DNA from 2 places in the Fictibacillus enclensis genome. Region 2 is predicted to be linked to the other one. Evidence: a T-box and tRNA genes for the amino acid it is inferred to sense, from the RefSeq annotation. Region 2 holds a T-box; the other holds one or more tRNA genes.

Region 1 (5,862 bases), 1.9 Mb from region 2:
ATGGAAACTCCACCCGTTTCCTCTGAAACAACCACTGTTATCGCATCGGTCACTTCGCTGACTCCAATGGCTGCCCTGTGTCTTGTACCAAGTTCCTTGGACACAAATGGACTTTCCGTAAGCGGTAAATAGCAGCCTGCTGCTATAATTTCATTCGGCCGCAAGATAACGGCTCCATCATGCAATGGAGTATTGGGTACAAAAATATTGGTTAAGAGCTCCGAAGTGAGTTTGGAATGGATGGGAATTCCCGTTTCCACATAATCCGTCAGCCCTGTTTCCCGTTCGAACGACATGATCGCTCCGATACGGCGTTTGGCCATATAGCCGGTAGCCTTCACGATGGCAGCAATGGATTTTTCCATTTCCTCTTCCTCAGCCCCACCCGCTCTTGAAAACAGTTTACCGCGCCCAAGCTGTTCCAGTGCGCGCCTCAGTTCAGGTTGAAAAATAATAATAATCGCAAGCAGTCCATATGTAATGGCCTTATCCATCAGCCAGCTCATGGTCCTCAGTTCAAAGAAGCTGCTGGCAAGCCAAACGGCTACGATTATAACAATTCCTTTTAACAGCTGTACCGCTTTTGTTCCGCGGATCAGCATGATCAATTTATAAAAAACATAGGTAACCAGTAAAATATCAACAATCTGGCTAATATAGTTACCTAAGCTAAAACTTCCAACAGGTAACATGACATCACTCCACTTCGGGAACTACCCTTTCTGTTAATGTAGTGCAACAATGGTCATAATATACAACATCCCTTATTATAGCATATCCAGACCTTTCCTTTAAAAATTCAACGCTATTTGAATCTGCTTAATTGGCGTAATAAAGGAAAAAGCCAGCCCTCAATCAGGCGGCTTGTCAACTACTCTATAATCATTCGATGTGCAATCCTATTTTTGTTCCTGTCCGGTAAAGAACGTTTTTAGTTTATACCAAACCCATTCTACTGCCTCATGGATTTCCTGGCTGTCCCCGGTGATTTGTCCGGCAGAAGCCATATATTTTTCTCCCTTTATAACCACCACATTGCCCTCGACCTTGCCTTCGACCTTAATGTCGCCATTTTCAACGACCAGGTCTCCTTTGACCGTTTCCCCTTTTGGCACGGTTACTGTATGGGCGGCAGAATTCACCTTTATATTACTGGCTGCTGAATGCACCGCAAAATCATTCTCCGTATTCCAGCCTGCCATCACGGAGCCAAACATTAAGATTAAGAAAACAGCCGCAGCGGTTAAGACTGGATAACGCCTGATCCATTGTGCCGGCATACTCCGCTTTTTCACTTCCGGCAGCTTTTTCATCACAATTTCTGTAAAATGTGCAGGCGCCACCACAGGGGATGCTTCTTTCATTTCATAAATAATTTCCTTTAATGCATGATAATGCTCTTTGCAGCTCTCACAGCTTTCCATATGACGCTCCAGCTCTGTCTGTTCATCTGCTGTAATTTCCCCATCAAGGGCTTTATCAATGAGATCCATATATTCTTCTGATTCACATGACATTATGTTCACCTCGATTTCGCAACCTTTTTGTATGCCTTTTTCAACGCTTCTCTTCCCCGATGGATCCTGGTTTTCACGGTAGGAACGGGCAGGTCCATCACAGAACTGATCTCATCGAGAGACATGTCCTCAATGTACTTCAGCAATATGGCTGTTCTGTATTTTTCAGGAAGCTTCATGATTTCCTGCTGCAGATGGTCATGTTTTTCTTTTTCTTCCACTTCTTCTTCCGGCAGCGGATCCGCATCTGCTACCTGGCTGTACAATGTGGCACCTTCCGTCCCCGGAATTTCTGCATCCATGGAGTAATCCGGCTTTCTTTTCCTCAGCCGGTCAATGCATAAATTTGTGGCGATCCGGTACAGCCACGTTGAAAACTTATAGCTTCCGCTGTATTTATCTATGTTCACAAAAGCCCGTACAAAGGCCTCCTGTGCCAGATCTTCTGCTTCATGCCTGTCGCCGACCATTCTATAGCACAGCCGGTAGATCTTATCCTTATAGATCTCCACCAGGCCTTCAAAAGCCTCCCGGTTACCCGATTTAACCTGAGTAACCAGGCTGTTTATTAATGATTCCATTTCAATTGTCCACCACCAGTTATGGTTCGTATTTTTCTACGTATCGAACACAAAAAAGTTTCAAGTTCTTAAAAAAATAAAGCAGTTTTAATTTTAGCATGAAACGGTAAGACTATCGAAAATATTTTTATACATTTTTTACAAATAAAGTTTCACAATGGATAATTGCGGGAATACTGGAAATTAAGATAATCTATAAGGAGCGTGTACCTATGGACCGCAATATCCTACTTAGAGAAATTGAAGTATCTCGAAAAAAAATGAATGAAATGTCTAAATTTATGCCATTAATCGCTGATGAAATCGTTGAAATGAGCCAACATATAGATGCCCTCTTAAATGAATTCCAAAAAGCGAACGTAAAAAACAGCTACTCTTAAAATAGAGCAGCTGTTTTTAATTTGTTTATTATAGAAGCTTTTCACCAAAAAGGGAGCCCATCAAGGCGACCGCTACTGTCGCTGTTTTATTTCGTTCATCCAAAATCGGGTTGACCTCCACAAATTCCGCGGAAGTAATGAGCTGTGATTCAGCCAGCATTTCCATCGCCAAATGGCTTTCTCTGTAGCTGATTCCGCCGAGAACCGGTGTACCCACTCCCGGGGCATCCTGGGGATCGAGCCCGTCAAGGTCAAGACTGAGGTGAACTCCATCTGTTTTTGCGGACAAGTACTCAATCGTTTCCTCCATCACCTTCGTCATACCGATCCGGTCAATCTCATGCATCGTATACACCTTGATCCCGCGTTCCTTGATCAACGTCTTTTCTCCCTCATCAAGAGAACGCGCCCCGATGATAACGATATTTTCCGGTTTAACTTTCTGTTCGTATCCCCCAATGCGAGTTAACGATTCATGGCCAATGCCCAAACTTGCAGCAAGAGGCATACCATGAATGTTTCCGCTTGGTGAGGTATCTGCTGTGTTCAAGTCTCCATGGGCATCATACCAGATGACCCCAAGGTTCTCATAATGCTTGGAGATGCCTGCAAGTGATCCGATCGCGATACTGTGGTCCCCTCCCAGAACAAGCGGAAAGCGGTTCTCCTGAATAACATCCGAAACAGCCTGAGCCAGGTTCTCACTGGCAGAAGCCACTTCTTCCAGGTTCTTCAGGTTCGTTTCAATGGTTTCCTCGATCGTTCCCGGCCGGGCAATCTCAATATCCCCAAAGTCGAGAACGTTGTATTCAATATCCTTCAGCCGTTCCACAATGCCTGCATATCGAATGGCACTTGGACCCATATCTACTCCCCGCCGTGTTTGCCCTAAATCCATTGGTACCCCGATAAGTGTAATATCCTTCTTCATATGTAGGCCTCCCCCTAAGCTGCGTTTCAATATTCTTTCAATTAATTTTAGCCTGTCCCTTACAGGTGGTTCAACTGGACAGAAAATTGCATAGATATACCCGGTAGTAAGCGCTTTCTATAGATAGAGTGGATAATTATTAGATACAGTTGGATCAAATGAAGGAATAAGAGTCTGGCATTCGGCAATAAAAAAAGCCTTTGGACAAAAGTCCAAAGACTGTACGTTTATTATGTATGGTGGAGCCTAGCGGGATCGAACCGCTGACCTCCTGCGTGCAAGGCAGGCGCTCTCCCAGCTGAGCTAAGGCCCCAAAATAAAATGGAGCGGGTGATGAGAATCGAACTCACGACCAGAGCTTGGAAGGCTCTTGTTTTACCACTAAACTACACCCGCATATTAACCTTATTATAACGTTATGCCCATGCTTTCTGTCTTTTATTCAGAAAGTGGTGAGCCATGAAGGACTCGAACCTTCGACCCTCTGATTAAAAGTCAGATGCTCTACCGACTGAGCTAATGGCTCATGTTGTTATGTCCGTCGAGACAACTCGCCGTTCAACCACGAAGCGTTGCTCGTGACTGAGCTAATGGCTCATGTTGCTTACCAAAACTGTTTTTAAAAAGATAAGTGGTGGAGGGGGACGGATTCGAACCGCCGAACCCGGAGGGAGCGGATTTACAGTCCGCCGCGTTTAGCCACTTCGCTACCCCTCCACATAAAAAAAGGATTCCGGTATTTCTTATTAAAATGGTGCCGGCTAGAGGACTTGAACCCCCAACCTACTGATTACAAGTCAGTTGCTCTACCAATTGAGCTAAACCGGCGTTGTAAACAATGGTGATAAAAATGGTGGAGGATGACGGGTTCGAACCGCCGACCCCCTGCTTGTAAGGCAGGTGCTCTCCCAGCTGAGCTAATCCTCCAAATGGAATATTATTGGTTCTTTTCGTTAGAAAAGAACTTGGTTCTTTTTTTCAAAAGAACTTGGTTGTTTTCATTTTCATGAAAAAACATGGTGACCCGTACGGGATTCGAACCCGTGTTACCGCCGTGAAAGGGCGGTGTCTTAACCGCTTGACCAACGGGCCGACTGGAGCTTCCAACCGGGCTCGAACCGGTGACCTCTTCCTTACCATGGAAGCACTCTACCTACTGAGCTATGGAAGCATGGCTCCACAGGTAGGACTCGAACCTACGACCGATCGGTTAACAGCCGATAGCTCTACCACTGAGCTACTGTGGAATAATAAACTAATTAGAAATCCACAAACAAAAAGGGTTGAAATGAAAGCCCGGCAGCGTCCTACTCTAACAGGGGGAATCCCCCAACTACCATCGGCGCAAAAGAGCTTAACTTCCGTGTTCGGTATGGGAACGGGTGTGACCTCTTCGCTATCGCCACCAGACTGTCTTTCAAAGTTTGTCCTAAATTACAAGGACAAGATATATTTTACAATGTTTTTGCTCTTTTGGCAAGAGCTTTTTTTGAGGCATATTCCCTCAAAACTAGATAACCTTCATCCAAACTTACTGATAACGTCCAGCTTCATGAACCATATCCTCGAGGTCGTTTCGTCCCTTCCCACGAACACCAAAATCGTGTTCTTGTCAGGGTCTCCAACGCTTGTCGGATATAAGCGGTTCATTCCGCTTTTGTTTTTAAGGATAAGCCCTCGACCGATTAGTATCTGTCAGCTCCACGTGTCACCACGCTTCCACACCAGACCTATCAACCTCATCATCTCTAAGGGGTCTTACTCACTTGACGTGATGGGAAATCTCATCTTGAGGGGGGCTTCATGCTTAGATGCTTTCAGCACTTATCCCGTCCACACGTAGCTACCCAGCTATGCCCCTGGCGGAACAACTGGTACACCAGCGGTGTGTCCATCCCGGTCCTCTCGTACTAAGGACAGCTCCTCTCAAATTTCCTGCGCCCGCGACGGATAGGGACCGAACTGTCTCACGACGTTCTGAACCCAGCTCGCGTACCGCTTTAATGGGCGAACAGCCCAACCCTTGGGACCTACTTCAGCCCCAGGATGCGATGAGCCGACATCGAGGTGCCAAACCTCCCCGTCGATGTGGACTCTTGGGGGAGATAAGCCTGTTATCCCCAGGGTAGCTTTTATCCGTTGAGCGATGGCCCTTCCATGCGGAACCACCGGATCACTAAGCCCGACTTTCGTCCCTGCTCGACTTGTAGGTCTCGCAGTCAAGCTCCCTTGTGCCTTTACACTCTGCGAATGATTTCCAACCATTCTGAGGGAACCTTTGGGCGCCTCCGTTACGATTTAGGAGGCGACCGCCCCAGTCAAACTGCCCACCTGACACTGTCTCCGAACCGGATCACGGTTCCAGGTTAGAATTTCAATACAGTCAGGGTAGTATCCCACCGACGCCTCCATCGAAGCTGGCGCTCCGACTTCTCAGGCTCCTACCTATCCTG
Region 2 (5,862 bases):
GATACCAGACGGCATGCTGAACCGCTCTTTAGGAGCAATCAGTGAAGGCGCGTATTTATAGGCATCATTCGCAAAAGCCGCCCACAAGGTCTGGCTGATATGCTGTTGTCCGGCCGGAAGGGCATCCGGCTTGTCATAGCCATGCCAAACACCAAGAGTTACGTTAGGGTTGGTGGCAACGAACCAGGAATCCTTCGCTGATGATGTGGTTCCTGTCTTTCCTGCCCAGTCGGCAGAAAAATTCAGTCTGCCTGGAATACTCGCTGCTGTTCCGCCCGGTTTCAATACATCTCTCATCATATCAAGGATCAGATAAGAAGTCTGTGGAGAATAAGCAGTGACCGGTTTAACTTTGTGCTGATATACGACTTTCCCGTTTTTTCCTACGATCTTATTGATCAGGTATGCATCCACGAACTTCCCTTGATTCGCGAAGGTGGCGAAAGCATTTGTGTTTTCTTCAACCGTTACCCCGTGGGTAAGACCACCGATGGCAACTGACGGTGCGCTTTTATCTGCTTCCGCAATACTAGAGAATCCCATTTTTTCCAGGCGGTTGAACGCATCGGCGTGGTCAGCCATCAAGTAGCTTCTCAGTGCCGGGATATTATAGGATTTTGCAAGTGCAGTTCTGGCCGAAAGAAGACCATGGTACCGGTTATCATAGTTGTGCGGATTATATTTACCTATCGTCAAAGGTGTATCCGGAATAATGTAGCCCGGCTGCATTTTTCCTTCTTCAATGGCTGGCGCGTAAGCGAGAAGCGGCTTCATGGTTGATCCATTTTGGCGTAATGCCTGTGTCGCATGGTTCAACTGCTCACGGTTATAGTCGCGGCCGCCAACAAAGCTGAGAATCGCTCCCGTTTTATTTTCGATTAAAATGGATCCCACTTCCTGGGGCTGCTGGACATACACCCATTTTCCTTTGACATTTTTGACGCGTACCGTGTGAGGAGATCCAAAGAGATACTTGTTCTTTGCCGTTTTCTCCATTTCATCATAAATCTTTTTATTGATGGTGGTATAAATTTTCAAGCCTTTTTGGCGAAGCTGTACATAAGCGTTCTGGCGGTATTCGTCCTTTTCCTTCCGCTTCAGCTTGGAATAGTTTTTACCATCTTGTTTCGCAGCCTGTGCCGCTAAAATGGACGCTGAACGCCGTTCGACTTCCATGCTTAAATACGGATATTTTTCATAGGAATTATCTTTTTTCTTAGTAAAATGTTTTTTTACATCATACTTTATGGCTTTTTCATATTGGTCTGGTGTAATTTTTTCAGCAGTGAGCATCCGCTTGAGCACGATTTTCATACGGTTCGTTCCGGCGCTGATATCCTTTTTCACATCCCCGCTGTTCGTAAACGGAGAATACACAAATGGATTCTGCGGCATTCCGGCGAGAAACGCGGCTTGCGGAAGACTTAAATCCTTCGCATCCACACCAAAAACCCCTTGTGCAGCCGCCTGTATGCCCGCGACGTTGTGGCCGGATGAACTGCGTCCAAAAGGAACAATATTCAAGTATGCTTCGAGAATTTGCTCTTTCGTAAAAAAGTGTTCCAGACGGAGAGCCAGCAGAATTTCTTTTGCTTTCCGGTCGAAGGAGACTTCGTTGGTCAGGATTTGGTTCTTGATCAGCTGCTGGGTCAGCGTACTTCCTCCCGAGCGGTTAGCTGATCCGGTTACTTCCTGAATGACGGCACGTATGATGGCTTTTGGAACAACACCTTCGTGCTCGTAAAAATATTCATCTTCTGTTGAGATGACAGCATCTTTTACAAAAGGAGAGATGTTTTTTAACGATACCTCGTCGCGGTTCAGATCCGCCCGAAGGTTGCCCAGTTTTGATTTGTCATTAAAGTACATCATACTCGTCGTCGAGTAGTTGTAAATCTCTTCTTTCATGGTAGCTTCGGCCCTGACCGGCTCATTTTTTACAAGTGAAGCCAGAAAGCCTGCACCGGCTCCAGCTGCCAGACAGCCGCCAAGCAAGATCAAAACGACGATGATTAAAAATAAGTTCCATGTAAAAGTGTATGTTTTATCGGCGGCCTGGATAATTTTCTTCTCATTAAGGTAGGCGATGAAACGCCTCCATTTTTCCTTAATTACCTCTAGATGAGACATATGTAAATTCCCCCCTATTTGACTAATTATATCATATCCGTTGTCGTTTGAAGGGAGTGAGGGTACAATTTTGTCAATGAAAGAGGAATTGACATCGCCCTTCAGCTATGGTAAAAAGAAGAATATATGCTAATTGGATAAGTAAGAAGCGAAGATAGGAATGAGTAGTAACTGTCTCCCTGTTTCAGAAAGCTGGTGGCCGCTGCAAACCAGTACACAGACGGATTATGAAGTACACCCTGGAGCTTTCTTTGTGAACATACAGTAGCAAAGACCGGTTGAAAAGCCGTTAACCGATATGAGTGGAAGGATTTTTCCTTCAACAAGGGTGGTACCGCGATAATCACGTCCCTTATTCAGGGGGCGTTTTTTATTTGTCTTTTTTAATTGGATGCAATGAAAGGAGCAACATTAATGGGAATCTTGCAAGATTTGGAATACCGGAATCTGATCAACCAGATGACCGACCGAGAAGGTCTGGAAGAAAAACTGAACAGCGGAAAAACAGCATTTTACTGCGGGTTTGACCCGACAGCGGACAGTTTGCATGTCGGCCATCTTCTCGTAATTATGACAATGCGCCGCCTTCAGCAGGCAGGACACCAGCCTATTCCATTGGTGGGAGGCGCCACTGGGATGATTGGTGATCCGAGCGGAAAAAAAGCGGAGCGCACACTGAATGAATCCAGTGTCGTCGAGCAATGGAGCGAGCGCATCAAAGGCCAGCTTTCCAAGTTTTTGGATTTCGAAGCTGAGAACAATCCTGCGGAAATTGCCAATAACTATGAGTGGATTGGGAACATGGATGTAATTACCTTCCTTCGTGATGTGGGTAAATACTTCCCGCTGAACTATATGCTCGCGAAAGAATCGGTAGAATCCCGTTTGGAAGCAGGAATTTCCTTTACCGAGTTTACGTACATGATTCTGCAATCATATGATTTTCTGCAATTATACCGCCAGAAGGACTGCCGCCTTCAGCTGGGAGGAAGCGACCAGTGGGGGAACATTACTGCAGGGCTTGAACTGATCCGAAAAGCAGGGGAAGAAGAGAAGGCATTTGGCCTGACAATTCCGCTTGTTACAAAGAGTGATGGAACCAAGTTTGGTAAAACGGAAGGCGGAGCAATCTGGCTGGATCCGGAAAAAACCACTCCGTACGAGTTCTATCAGTTCTGGATCAACACGGATGACCGCGATGTCGTCAAATTCCTGAAATACTTCTCGTTCAAGAGTGAAGAAGAGATCGGGGCACTTGAGGAGCAGGTACAAAACGCTCCTGAAAAACGTGCGGCTCAAAAAGCGCTTGCCGAAGAACTGACAGCTCTCGTTCATGGGGATGCAGCCCTTGAACAAGCCATCAAAATTTCACAAGCTTTGTTCAGCGGCCAGCTTTCCGAGCTTTCCGGAGCTGAGATTGAACAAGGATTTAAAGATGTTCCATCCTTTGAAATGGAATCTAAAGAGGACATAGGACTCATCGATTTGCTTGTAGCAAGCAAGATTTCTCCTTCCAAACGGCAGGCGCGCGAGGATATCACAAACGGAGCGATCTCCATTAACGGCGAACGTTGCCAGGACCTTGAAAAAGTTGTTGGAGCAGACTCACGAATCGATGATCGATTTGTCGTCATCCGCCGTGGTAAGAAGAAGTACTTCCTGATCCGATACTAAATAGACGAAAACCGGCTCACCATTATGGTAAGCCGGTTTTTTTAAGACAAATCGTGATTCAAAAGATTGCTGCTTTCCAGAACATCTTTGTAAAAAATCTTCATTGCAAGTTGATTGGAGTGCAAGGTGCGAGACTCCTCGAAAATAGGCAGGTGTTTACGCCGGTACATAGGCGCTCGCACCGGTAAAAGCGAGCAGCCTGGAACGGAAATCAACCACTCCGAGAGGAACATCCCGTTTACAGTAAAAAAAAGCGTCCCGCATAAACGGAACGCTTTCTTAAACTTAACGAGAGTAGTACTCGACGATAAGTTGTTCTGAAATTTCAGCTGGCAATTCAGAACGCTCTGGCAAGCGAGTGAATGTACCTTCAAGTTTGTTTTCGTCAAAAGTCAAGAAGTCAGGAACGAAGTTGTTTACTTCGATTGCTTCTTTAACCGCGCTTAGGTTTTGAGACTTTTCACGGATTCCGATTACTGAACCAACTGCAACGCGGAATGATGGGATATCAACGCGCTTACCGTTTACAGTAACGTGTCCGTGGTTTACCAATTGACGAGCTGCACGGCGAGTGCGAGCAAGGCCAAGACGGTAAACGATGCTGTCCAAACGAGACTCAAGAAGGATCATGAAGTTTTCACCATGAATTCCTGCCATTTTGCCAGCGTCGTTGAAGATGCGGCGGAATTGGCGCTCGTTTACACCATACATATGACGAAGCTTTTGCTTCTCTTGAAGTTGTAAACCGTATTCAGAAAGTTTTTTACGTTGGTTAGGACCATGTTGTCCTGGAGCGTAAGGACGCTTTGCTAATTCTTTTCCAGTTCCGCTTAGGGAAATACCTAAACGACGGGAAATCTTCCATGATGAACCTGTATATCGAGCCATGAATGACTCCTCCTTCACGTGTTTTGTTTTTGTAAAACAAGAACAGTGACTGTTTTCTTTCCACCTGTTTATTTTGTTGGCCTATACCTTCACTTCAGCAGCCGTAGAAGCTACGTGATATACCATGCCAGGGAGGCATGTAACAAAATAACAGCAAGTGACGAACACAGTGCCGCTTTATTTTACACAAAGTCTAGTATATGTTTTTTTGGGCGCCAAGTCAAGGGATGTCTTCAAGAAAAGGATACATTGGCCGGAACCGATGAATACATTAGTAAGGAAGGGGAGGATTCACCTTTCTGAAGAAGAAGCTATTATAGTAAGCGCTTACAAACAGAGAAGGGGTGCATAGATGAAATCCAATTATTTTGAGACGCACGCGATTCATGCTGGATATGATGACAGGGAGCATAGCGGCAGTCTTTCCCCGCCCATCTTTCAAACTTCAACCTTTGTGTTTCCTGATGCAGAAACCGGAGAGCGGAGATTCGCCGGTACGGAGGAGGGCTACGTGTACTCCCGGCTGAAAAATCCGACGGTCCGCCAATTCGAAGAAAGAATGGCGGTGCTCGAAGGCGGTGAGAAAGCATTGGCGTTTGCTTCCGGGATGGCGGCAGTTTCTGCTGTTTTGCTGGGACTTGCGAAAACCGGAGAGCATATTCTTTGTTCAGAAGGAGTGTATGGCTGTACGTACGGACTCCTTCAATTCATGGAGGAGCGCCTGGGAATCAGTCATTCCTTTCTCTCCATGGAAAGCGCAGAAGAGCTCGATGCGGGAATCTTGTCAAATACATCACTGATTTATATTGAGTCTCCGATCAATCCGACGATGAAGCTGGTCGACCTGGAAATGGTGGTGACTATAGCAAAAGAAAAAGGAATTCCAGTCATTGTCGATAATACATTTTGTTCGCCGTACCTGCAGAGGCCGCTGGAGTTAGGTTGTGACCTTGTTGTTCACAGCGCGACCAAATATTTATGCGGCCACGGCGATGTGATAGGGGGTGTGGCTGTTGGCAGGCAAGAAGTGATGGAACAGATTGCCCACGCCGCACAAAAGGATATAGGCGGTATTATGTCTCCATTTGATGCATGGCTGCTTCTGAGAGGAATAAAGACGCTTCCGGTGCGGATGGACCGCCATTGTGATAATGCTGAACACATTGCGCT

The links. A T-box is a leader RNA that pairs with one kind of tRNA and senses whether it is charged. The one in region 2 lies ahead of tyrS (tyrosine--tRNA ligase), so its partner is inferred to be a tRNA-Tyr.
Region 1: it has a tRNA-Tyr gene. The T-box ahead of tyrS (tyrosine--tRNA ligase) is inferred to sense a tRNA for this amino acid. The anticodon was not compared.

The regions. Positions count from the first base shown of each region.
Region 1 covers NZ_CP126109.1:165,383-171,244, reverse strand. The annotation lists gene cdaA (diadenylate cyclase CdaA) at 1-692, opposite strand, end outside; gene QNH15_RS01000 (anti-sigma factor family protein) at 900-1,517, opposite strand; gene sigW (RNA polymerase sigma factor SigW) at 1,523-2,098, opposite strand; gene QNH15_RS00990 (aspartyl-phosphate phosphatase Spo0E family protein) at 2,311-2,478, shown strand; gene rocF (arginase) at 2,507-3,409, opposite strand; tRNA gene QNH15_RS00980 (tRNA-Ala) at 3,647-3,722, opposite strand; tRNA gene QNH15_RS00975 (tRNA-Gly) at 3,732-3,805, opposite strand; tRNA gene QNH15_RS00970 (tRNA-Lys) at 3,860-3,935, opposite strand; tRNA gene QNH15_RS00965 (tRNA-Tyr) at 4,042-4,126, opposite strand; tRNA gene QNH15_RS00960 (tRNA-Thr) at 4,162-4,237, opposite strand; tRNA gene QNH15_RS00955 (tRNA-Val) at 4,261-4,336, opposite strand; tRNA gene QNH15_RS00950 (tRNA-Glu) at 4,427-4,501, opposite strand; tRNA gene QNH15_RS00945 (tRNA-Thr) at 4,505-4,580, opposite strand; tRNA gene QNH15_RS00940 (tRNA-Asn) at 4,582-4,656, opposite strand; rRNA gene rrf (5S ribosomal RNA) at 4,704-4,819, opposite strand; rRNA gene QNH15_RS00930 (23S ribosomal RNA) at 5,075-5,862, opposite strand, start outside.
Region 2 covers NZ_CP126109.1:3,368,074-3,373,935, reverse strand. The annotation lists gene QNH15_RS17685 (transglycosylase domain-containing protein) at 1-2,130, opposite strand, end outside; T-box leader at 2,273-2,486, shown strand; gene tyrS (tyrosine--tRNA ligase) at 2,545-3,804, shown strand; gene rpsD (30S ribosomal protein S4) at 4,090-4,692, opposite strand; gene megL (methionine gamma-lyase) at 5,045-5,862, shown strand, end outside.